One region of the Rhizobium sp. P43 genome, then DNA from elsewhere that is predicted to be linked to it. Evidence: predicted binding sites of a transcription regulator. Region 1 holds the regulator's gene; each other region holds the start of a gene.
What was found. The regulator PhoB, encoded in region 1, activates phosphate uptake and scavenging genes when phosphate is short. The targets are predictions, from matches to a motif close to TGTCATNNANCTGTCAT.

Region 1 (3,279 bases):
TCAGCAGCAGCGTCTCTGCATCGCGCGTGCCGTTGCAGTCAGCCCTGAAGTGATCCTCATGGACGAGCCCTGCTCGGCGCTCGACCCGATTGCGACTGCCAAGGTCGAAGAACTGATCCACGAGCTGCGCGAGAACTTCACCATCGTCATCGTGACCCACTCCATGCAGCAGGCCGCCCGCGTCTCCCAGCGCACCGCCATGTTCCACCTCGGCAACCTCGTCGAGGAGAACGATACCGACAAGATGTTCACCAACCCGGATGACCAGCGCACCCAGGATTACATCATGGGCCGCTTCGGTTGAGCCCTGACGTCATCAACGGTCGAACTCAATTTCAAGGACGTTTCAAATGGGCTCCACACACATCTACTCGGCCTTCGACGAGGAACTGAAGTTCCTGATGCGCCGCATCTCCGAAATGGGCGGTCTGGCAGAACAGATGGTCGCCGAAAGCGTGCGCGCTCTGGTGAATTCTGATGCCGCGCTCGCTCAAAAGGTGATCTCCGACGACGTTCTCATGGACGCCATGGAACGCGAGATTGGCGACAAGGCAGTCATAACCATTGCCAAGCGGCAGCCGGTGGCATCGGATTTGCGCGAAATCATCGGTGCGCTGCGCATCGCCGCCGATCTTGAGCGTGTCGGCGATCTCGGCAAGAGCAATTCCAAGCGCGTTGTGGCCATCCAGGCAACCGGCGTGCCGCGCAAGCTCGCGCGTGGCCTCGAACATCTATCCGACCTTGCACTCGCCCAGCTCAAGGAAGTGCTCGATGTCTACACGACACGCTCGGCCGAGAAGGCGAAGTCCATCCGTGACCGCGACGAGGAGATCGACGCGATCTACACCTCGCTGTTCCGCGAACTCCTGACCTACATGATGGAAGATCCGCGCAACATCACAAGCTGCACGCATCTGCTGTTCTGCGCCAAGAATATCGAGCGCATCGGCGACCACGCGACCAACATCGCCGAGACCATCTACTACATGACCACCGGCGCCCAGCCGGAAGGCGAACGCCCGAAGGAAGACCTGACTTCTTCCGTCGGTGCGATCACCGAGTGATTGTGGCCAGCGAGGTTGATGATCGATGCAGCCGAAGATTGCCGTAGTTGAAGACGAGGAGGCCCTGTCGGTCCTCCTCCGTTACAATCTGGAAGCCGAAGGCTATGAAGTTGAGACCATCCTTCGGGGTGATGAGGCCGAGATCAGGCTTCAGGAGCGTGTTCCGGATCTCCTGATCCTCGACTGGATGCTGCCGGGCGTATCCGGCATTGAACTCTGCCGCCGTCTGCGTGTGCGGCCCGAGACCGAGCGCCTGCCGATCATCATGCTGACGGCGCGGGGTGAAGAAAGCGAACGCGTTCGGGGTCTGGCGACCGGCGCCGACGACTATGTTGTCAAGCCGTTCTCGACCCCGGAACTCATGGCCCGCGTCAAGGCGATGCTCCGTCGCGCCAAGCCGGAAGTCTTGTCCAGCGTCCTGCGTTGCGGCGATATCGAGCTCGATCGCGAGACCCATCGCGTGCATCGCAAGAGCCGCGAAGTGCGTCTTGGACCGACCGAGTTCCGGCTCTTGGAGTTCCTGATGGCATCGCCCGGCCGTGTCTTCTCACGCTCGCAGCTTCTTGATGGCGTCTGGGGTCATGACATCTATGTCGATGAACGCACCGTAGACGTGCATGTCGGTCGCCTGCGCAAGGCTCTGAACTTCTCCAACATGCAGGATGTCATCCGCACCGTTCGCGGAGCGGGCTATTCCATGGAAGCCTGACGGCTTCCTGACAAGTGATTATGCAAGGCCGCGCGGTTATCTGTCGCGGCCTTTTCTGTTGGCATCATGTCAAACGAAAACAGGCCCCGAAGGGCCTGATCGAAGTCCTGATCTTGCGACCGCTCGATTGCTCAGCGTGCCGCCTTCCGACGTTCGCTCACTGGCTGATAGGCGAGCTTCGCGTGATAGGTGCAGTAAGGCGCGCTATCTGCGATTTCGCAGCCGCAGAAGTGAAAGTCGTCCTTCATCGGATCGCCGATCGGCCACTTGCAGGTGCGTTCGGTGAGCTCGGTCAGCGCCAGGCGACGCGAAATCGGTACGACCACATTGAGCGGGCGACGGACTTCGACTTCCTCGTAGACTTCGACTTCGATTTCTTCCTTCAGCATCGTCGCTCCGGATGCCCGGGCCACTGTGCGTGTCGTCGTGTTGGCCGCCGGGCGGTTCGGAAACGCAGCGGGACGCTGCGTCTGCGCCGGGCGCTTGGCAGGCCGTGCAGCAGACGTGCTGCCACCGGCCTTGGCGCGGCCCGGAAGGTTCAAACGGTGAACCTTGCCGATCACGGCATTACGGCTAACGCCGCCCAACTGGGCAGCGATCTGGCTTGCGCTGAGGCCTTCGGCCCACAGCCGTTTCAGTCTTTCGACCCTCTCATCACTCCACTGCACGTTCATGCCATATCTCTCCGCCGCTCGCGTCTGTCATGGCAGAATCAATCACCCATGCCTCGGACGAATCCGAAACATAACCGCCTCGATACTGTCGGTGAGCACTTCCGCCGCATGCAATCTATTAATGAAATTTAACCTAGAGGCACGCCGACTCCGTGACAAGAGTCGCGGGAATCATCTGGAATCGATTTTCCGGTTTTCCCCAACTTGCTTCCCGAGTGAGTCAAGTATGCAACAGGTGGAATCTTGTCGCGCACGCTCTTTAGGCGAGTGGGCCGATTCGGCGACTACTCCTGCGATTCCTGCGGAATTCGTTGACATCCCAGGACGAAATGCTGATAGTGCCGACGCCGCCGCAAGGCGGCATTTTTAATTTTTTCGAGGCCCTGTCATGGGCTGTTCCGTACCTGGTGCCGGAATGTCGAGAAGGATTGTGAAGCCATGGCCAATGCTACGCCGCTCTATCAGACCTACAATCGGGCGCCACTGCGTTTCGAGCGAGGCGAGGGCGTCTGGCTGGTGACGGAAACTGGCGAACGCTATCTCGATTTCGCGGGCGGTGTCGCCGTAACATCTGTTGGCCATGGCCATCCGCATGTCGTCGGCGCTTTGAAGGATCAGGCCGACAAGGTCTGGCATCTCTCCAACCTTTACGAAGTGCCGGGGCAGGAAGCCTTGGCCACGCGTTTGACCGACGTGACCTTTGCCGATCGCGTCTTCTTCACCAATTCGGGCGCGGAAGCGCTTGAATGCGCGATTAAGACCGCCCGCCGTTACCATTTTGCCAAAGGCCATCCGGAGAAGTTCCACATCATCACGATGGAAGGCGCCTTCC
Region 2 (3,279 bases), 2.0 Mb from region 1:
CGTCACCTCGACCGTGAGGCGCTCCGCCGCAAGCCCCGTGTCGACAAGGCAATCGAGGATGTGGGCAACGAATTGCGGATCCTTGAACTGATCCCCGGACACATTGACGCTGACACCGGTGGGTGCCGGCCATGTCGCGGCGGCGGCACAGGCCTGCTGTACAACCCATTTGCCGATCAGCTGGATGATACCGGTCTTCTCTGCAAGAGGGATGAAGACATCGGGTGTAATCAACCCCTTTTCCGGATGACGCCAGCGCAGGAGCGCTTCAAGCGAGCGGACTTCGCCGCTCTCGACGCCGACGATGGGCTGATACTCGAGATAGAATTCACCATCGACGAAGCCTCGGGAAAGATCCCGTTCGAGTTCCAGACCGTGCCTCACCTCACGGGCGACGGTCTCGTCGTAGAAGGCATGTGCAGGCCCGAAAGCTTCCTTCGCACGATAGAGCGCCATAGCTCCCCGCTCAAGCAAGCGGGCCGGGTCCTCATCCTGCGGAGAGATATGGACCGCACCGATGCTGACATCGGCCATGATGCGGCCCTCGGCGAGGTCGAAAGGCACCGCCATGGCCTGCTCGATCTCCAGGCAGACAAATTCTGCAACGGCTCTCCGATGCACTTGGGGAAGGATGACCGCAAACTCGTCAGCCCCGATCCGGTAGAGCTCTGCATCCCCGCCAGCAGCCTGACGCAGGCGATCCGCAACGGCCACCAACAGGGCGTCGCCGGCAGCATGTCCCAGCGTGCCGTTGACGTAGTTGAATCGGTCAAGATCAAGGAGAAGCAACGTACCGCCGCCAGGGCCGCCGGTTTCCAGCCTTTTCGCAAGCGCCTCATTCAGCGTCTGGCGGTTCCCAAGACCGGTCAAGCTGTCGGTCCGTGAGGCAGCTCTGAGCACCGACGCGCCCCCCTCCAGGTGGCGAATGCGGTCATGCAAGGCTGTCTCCCAGGCAGCGATGCGCCAACCGAGGGCCGTGCCGACAAGCGGCAGGCAGCAAGCAGCCAAAAGGGACCAATGATCGCTGAGTGTAGTGGAAAGCGCCGGAAAACCGGACTGAGCAACCAACGGAACCGCAATCGCAAGAGGCGCGGCAGCACCGCCAACAAAGCCGGCAAGACCATAATGCAAACGTCTGCCGAGCGGGATTTCACTTAACATCATGTTAAACACCCCAAAAATAACTGAGGAGAATTTGCATAGAATGCGTTGAAATTCGGTTACCGTCCTTCGGGGGTGACGTCATCAAACTGTAGCAACGCGACGCTACACGCCGTGAAACACAACAGGACGGCGGATCGATATGACCGAGCTTGCACCAGATGCCGGATTTCGCGGAAACGAGAAGCTGAAGGACGCCCTGCTGCAGCACGCAGCCCTCTCACCCGCCGGCATGTCGGAACGCGTGTTCGGCTGGCTTTTCTCAGGCCTCGTCTACGCCCAGATCTGGGAAGATCCGGAAGTCGACATGCAGGCCATGGACCTGGCCGAGGGCCATCGGATCGTGACGATCGGCTCCGGCGGCTGCAATATGCTGGCTTACCTGAGCCGCCGTCCGGCCTCGATCGACGTAGTCGATCTCAACCCGAACCACATCGCGCTGAACCGCCTGAAGCTCGCAGCCTTCCGCCACCTTCCGGACCACGCATCGGTCCGGCGATTGCTGGGCGAGCATTCGGTGAAATCGAATGTGCGTCTCTATGACCGCCATATCGCCTCCCATCTCGACGCCGCCACCCGGCGCCATTGGGACGCGCGCGGACTGGACGGCCGCCGGCGCATCGCGGTCTTCAATCGCAACATCTATCGCACCGGCCTGCTCGGCCGCTTCATCGCCATCGGCCACCTGATTGCCCGCAGCCATGGCGTGCGGCTGGAGGAACTCGCGCAAACCCGGTCGCTGCGCGAACAGCGCATGTTCTTCGACAGCCGGATCGCGCCGCTGTTCGACAAGCCGCTGATCCGCTGGCTCACCCGCCAGAAGAGTTCGCTCTTCGGTCTCGGCATTCCGCCACAGCAATATGACGAGCTTGCATCGCTCGCCGACGACGGCACGATCGCACCCGTCCTGCGCCACAGGCTGGAAAAACTCTGCTGCCACTTCCTCCTGAAGGACAACTATTTCGCCTGGCAGGCCTTCATGCGCCGCTATCCGAAGCCGGAAGAAGGCGTGCTGCCGACCTATCTGCAGGAGCAGCACTATTGCGCCATTCGCGATGCCGCCGATCGCGTGACGGTCGACCATGCAAGCTTCACCGAGCTCCTGACGAAGAAGCCGGCAAACAGCGTCGACCGTTACGTGCTTCTGGACGCCCAGGACTGGATGAACCCGCGGCAGTTGAACGAGCTGTGGACCGAAATCACGCGCACCGCCGCCGAGGGCGCCCGTGTCATCTTCCGCACGGCTGCGGAAGAGAGCATCCTGAACGGCAAGCTCGCGCCGGATCTGCTCGCCCAGTGGGATTACCACGCCGACCGCTCACAGAACCTGAACCGTCAGGATCGCTCCGCCATCTATGGCGGTTTCCACATCTACGAAAAGCGGCCCGCATGAGCGAAAGCCCTGCCACCTTCGCAGCCGATCAGAATGACAGCCATGCCGACCGCATGGACCGGATGTATCGCTACCAGCGCCATATTTACGACCTGACGCGCAAATACTATCTGCTCGGCCGTGACCACATGATCACGAGCCTGGATGTTCCGAAGGGCGGTTCGCTGCTGGAGATCGGCTGCGGCACTGGCCGCAACCTTGTGCTGGCCCGCCGGCAATTCCCGGCGGCGCGCCTTTACGGTCTGGATATCTCGGCAGAAATGCTGGCAACCGCTCGGGCGAAGTTTCAGGGCACAGCCTCTCCCCCAAGGCTTGAGGTCGCGGATGCGACAGCCTTCCGACCTGCCGATTTTGCCGAACCCCATTTCGATCGCGTGATGATCTCCTACGCGCTCTCCATGATCCCGGACTGGCAGGCGGCGATTGACAGGGGGATCGACGCGCTTGCACCGAAAGGGTCGCTGCATATCGTCGATTTCGGCCAGCAGGAACACCTGCCGCGATGGTTCAGGAGCGGACTGCAGGCCTGGCTAGTCCGCTTCCACGTCACGCCCCGTCCGGACCTGCGCGCCGTGCTGGAAGAGCGCGCCTTGGCGCAGGGTCTAGGCCTCAGCTTCCAGCCACTTTGGCGCGGTTATGCCTGGCACGCCGTCCTGACGCGCTGACCGCCTCGCGCAAGCAAGATTGCATCTAATCCGGTTTTCACCATGATGGGGACGGTGTTC
Region 3 (3,279 bases), 1.9 Mb from region 1:
CCCTGAAGCGTAACGGCGAAGAAGAAGAATGGTTTCTCGGTGTCTTCCGCTTGCTGGATGATGTAGCGCGTCAGGGATTCGTCGGAGGCGAAGATGCCGCGCTTGTCCATTGCCGGCATGTTTTCTTCCGAGTGGAATTCCTGGAAGCCGAGCGATTGATAGACGTTGTTGCGGTTCCAGAACCAACCCTGGAACGGGTGGAATGCCTTGGTCACATAACCCTTCGATTCGAAAAAGGTGGCAAGCGACGGGACCGGACGACGGATATACTGCTGATAGGGGATGCTGCCATAGGGCAGGAAGGCGTTGGAGAAGCCGGTCAAGGCTTCGAATTCGACATTGGCGGTCATGCCACCAAACTCCGGTGAAAAGACCTGCCCGGATTGGCTCGCACGAATGGTCGGCATGGGATCTGCGGAGAAGCCTACGCTGTTCATGCGGGTGGGATCCCACAGGGATTCACTCATCACGACAATGACGTCGGCCTGACGGCCGGAGAAGAAGGACGCGGGGAGCCTGTCCGTCTGAATGTCTGTGATAGCGACATTGCTGTAGCCGGCCGGGGCCGCGACATTGGCCATCGGCACGTTGAAGGCGAAGGCGAGCAGGAAGCCGTTGTGCCGGTAGTTTTCTTTCTGGTCCCACATCATGGGCACGATGTTGAGGCGATCGCGGAACGCGGAAAACGCCATCGGATCCATCAGAGAGACGAAGCCGGCGAGAAGCGGAAATGCGACGGCCAGACGAATACCGCGGGCAGGCAGGTTCAGGCGCGGGAATACCTTGCGGCTTTTCCAGATCAGGGCGACAAACGCTACCACAAAGACAAGGCTGCCGACGGCAAGCCCGATTGCCTTGAAGGGCTCGGCCGCAACCATGGCCGGCATGAGCTGCATGATCTGACGACCGAAGAGCAGGTCGCTCGGGAAAAGCGGATCCGACAGGAAGAGTTGCTTCTGCCCCGAGAAGAATGCCGGCAGCAGCAACAGGGGGCCGACAAGCAGTGTCGACTGATAGGATTTGCCGATGATCGCATCGGCAAAGGCCAGAATGAGAAAGACGATACCGACGGCCACAGGGCCGGGACGGCTCGTCGAGGTCATGTATTCCACGACATCGATCATGCTGCCACGCGCCAGGACCTCGCTCAGCAGAACGATCGCCGCAGCAATCAGCGCCGTGTTGATAGACTGGACAACGAGCTGGACGATCCAGGACCCGCCGAGCTCACGCTCACGCACCGCACCGAAGGCGGTAAAGATGTTCGCGACTCGCGTTTTCGGGCTGGTCTGGACCACGTCGAACTCCAGGTCATGGGAGGGTGTCATGAAAGGTTCGCATAGGTGTCACATAAGTGTCATGAATGCTACATGAACCGAAAGCGAAGAACCTTTGTTCCCAGAAATTCCGGTGGTTTGGTTAGCGCCGGAGCACCATATAAAGGGGGCGCCCGCGAAGCGACGTTGCGATAGGGCGGGCGAGCGGCTAAATCGGTGTCATGAGCGAAGCAAAGAAGATCTCCGACGTCCTGCGCATAGCGGTGGCACAGTTCAATCCGACGGTGGGTGACGTCACCGGCAATCTCGCCAAGGCGCGTGCTGCGCGTGCCGAGGCTGCCGGGCAGGGGGCCGATCTCCTGCTCCTGACGGAGCTCTTCATTTCCGGCTATCCGCCGGAAGATCTGGTGCTGAAGCCCGCCTTCCTCAAAGCCTGTCTGCAGGCTGTCGAGGCGCTTGCCGCCGATACTGCCGATGGCGGTCCGGGGGTGATCGTCGGCTTTCCGCGGCAGGGCGAGAAGGGCCGGCACAATTCCGTTGCGATCCTCGACGGCGGCAAGATCCTTGCCTTCCGCGACAAGATCGATCTGCCGAATTACGGCGAGTTCGATGAGAAGCGCGTCTTCGTCGAGGGCGAGATGCCGGGACCGGTGAACTTTCGGGGTGTTCGCATCGGCGTGCCGATCTGCGAGGAAATCTGGAACGATCTCGGCGTTTGCGAGACGCTGGCCGAGACGGGGGCCGAGATCCTGCTCGTGCCGAATGGCTCGCCCTATTATCGCGGTAAGGTGGATGTCCGCCATCAGGTGGCGCTGCGCCAGGTGATCGAAACCGGACTGCCGCTGGTCTTCGCCAATCAGCTCGGCGGTCAGGACGAACTGGTCTTCGACGGCGCGAGCTTCGCCTTCAATGGTGACAAGTCGCTGGCCTTCCAGATGAGCCAGTTCGAGGAGACGCTGTCGGTCACGACCTGGCGACGCGCGGCCGATGGCTGGCGCTGTGACGAAGGGCCGATGTCGCGCATCCCGGAAAAGGAAGAGGCCGATTACCGCGCCTGCGTGCTCGGTTTCCGCGATTACGTCAACAAGAACGGTTTCAAGAGCGTCGTGCTCGGTCTCTCGGGCGGTATCGATTCGGCTATCTGTGCGGCGATCGCGGTGGATGCGCTGGGCGAGGAGCGCGTTCGCACGATCATGCTGCCCTACCGCTACACCTCGCAGGAAAGCTTTGCCGATGCCGAGGCCTGCGCCAAGGCGCTCGGCTGCCACTACGACATCGTGCCGATCCAGGAACCGGTCGAGGGCTTCCTCTCGTCGCTGTCGGACATGTTCGAGGGCACCGAGAGCGGCATCACCGAGGAGAACCTGCAGAGCCGTACGCGCGGCACGATCCTGATGGCGATCTCCAACAAGTTCGGCTCGATGGTGGTGACCACCGGCAACAAGTCGGAGATGTCGGTCGGCTACGCGACGCTCTATGGTGACATGAACGGTGGCTTCAATCCGATCAAGGACCTCTACAAGATGCAGGTCTATGCGCTGTCGGCCTGGCGCAACGCCAATGTTCCGCCGGGTGCGCTTGGCCCCTCGGGCGAGGTGATCCCGGCCAACATCCTGTCGAAGGCCCCCTCTGCGGAGCTTCGACCGAACCAGACCGACCAGGATTCGCTGCCGGCCTATCCGGTTCTCGACGACATTCTTGAATGCCTGGTCGAGAAGGAAATGGGTGTCGACGAGATCGTCGCTCGGGGCCATGACATTGCGACCGTACACCGGGTCGAGCACCTGCTTTATCTCGCCGAATACAAGCGCCGCCAGTCGGCACCGGGCGTGAAGATCACCAAGAAGAATTTCGGACGCGATCGTCGCTATCCGATCACGAACCGGTTCCGCGATCGCTGAGCGATCCGGGACGGCCGAGAGGAAGCATCATGCGCAGTTCCGTCGAAATCTTTGACATCAACACCCGCGAATGCGAGGTCGTCTGGCAGACGGAAGATCTC

Region 2: the regulator PhoB is predicted to act here: its motif matches at 1,241-1,257, upstream of AC1PUL_RS05550 (BtaA family protein).
Region 3: the regulator PhoB is predicted to act here: its motif matches at 1,345-1,361, upstream of AC1PUL_RS06350 (LTA synthase family protein).

The regions. Positions count from the first base shown of each region.
Region 1 is NZ_CM161539.1:3,135,222-3,138,500, reverse strand. Features, by position in the region: gene pstB (phosphate ABC transporter ATP-binding protein PstB) at 1-304, shown strand, start outside; gene phoU (phosphate signaling complex protein PhoU) at 351-1,064, shown strand; gene phoB (phosphate regulon transcriptional regulator PhoB) at 1,090-1,773, shown strand; gene AC1PUL_RS15665 (GcrA family cell cycle regulator) at 1,905-2,441, opposite strand; gene AC1PUL_RS15660 (acetylornithine transaminase) at 2,886-3,279, shown strand, end outside.
Region 2 is NZ_CM161539.1:1,115,763-1,119,041, reverse strand. Features, by position in the region: gene AC1PUL_RS05555 (putative bifunctional diguanylate cyclase/phosphodiesterase) at 1-1,164, opposite strand, end outside; gene AC1PUL_RS05550 (BtaA family protein) at 1,304-2,554, shown strand; gene AC1PUL_RS05545 (class I SAM-dependent methyltransferase) at 2,551-3,219, shown strand.
Region 3 is NZ_CM161539.1:1,281,656-1,284,934, forward strand. Features, by position in the region: gene AC1PUL_RS06350 (LTA synthase family protein) at 1-1,328, opposite strand, end outside; gene AC1PUL_RS06355 (NAD+ synthase) at 1,499-3,178, shown strand; gene AC1PUL_RS06360 (TolB family protein) at 3,208-3,279, shown strand, end outside.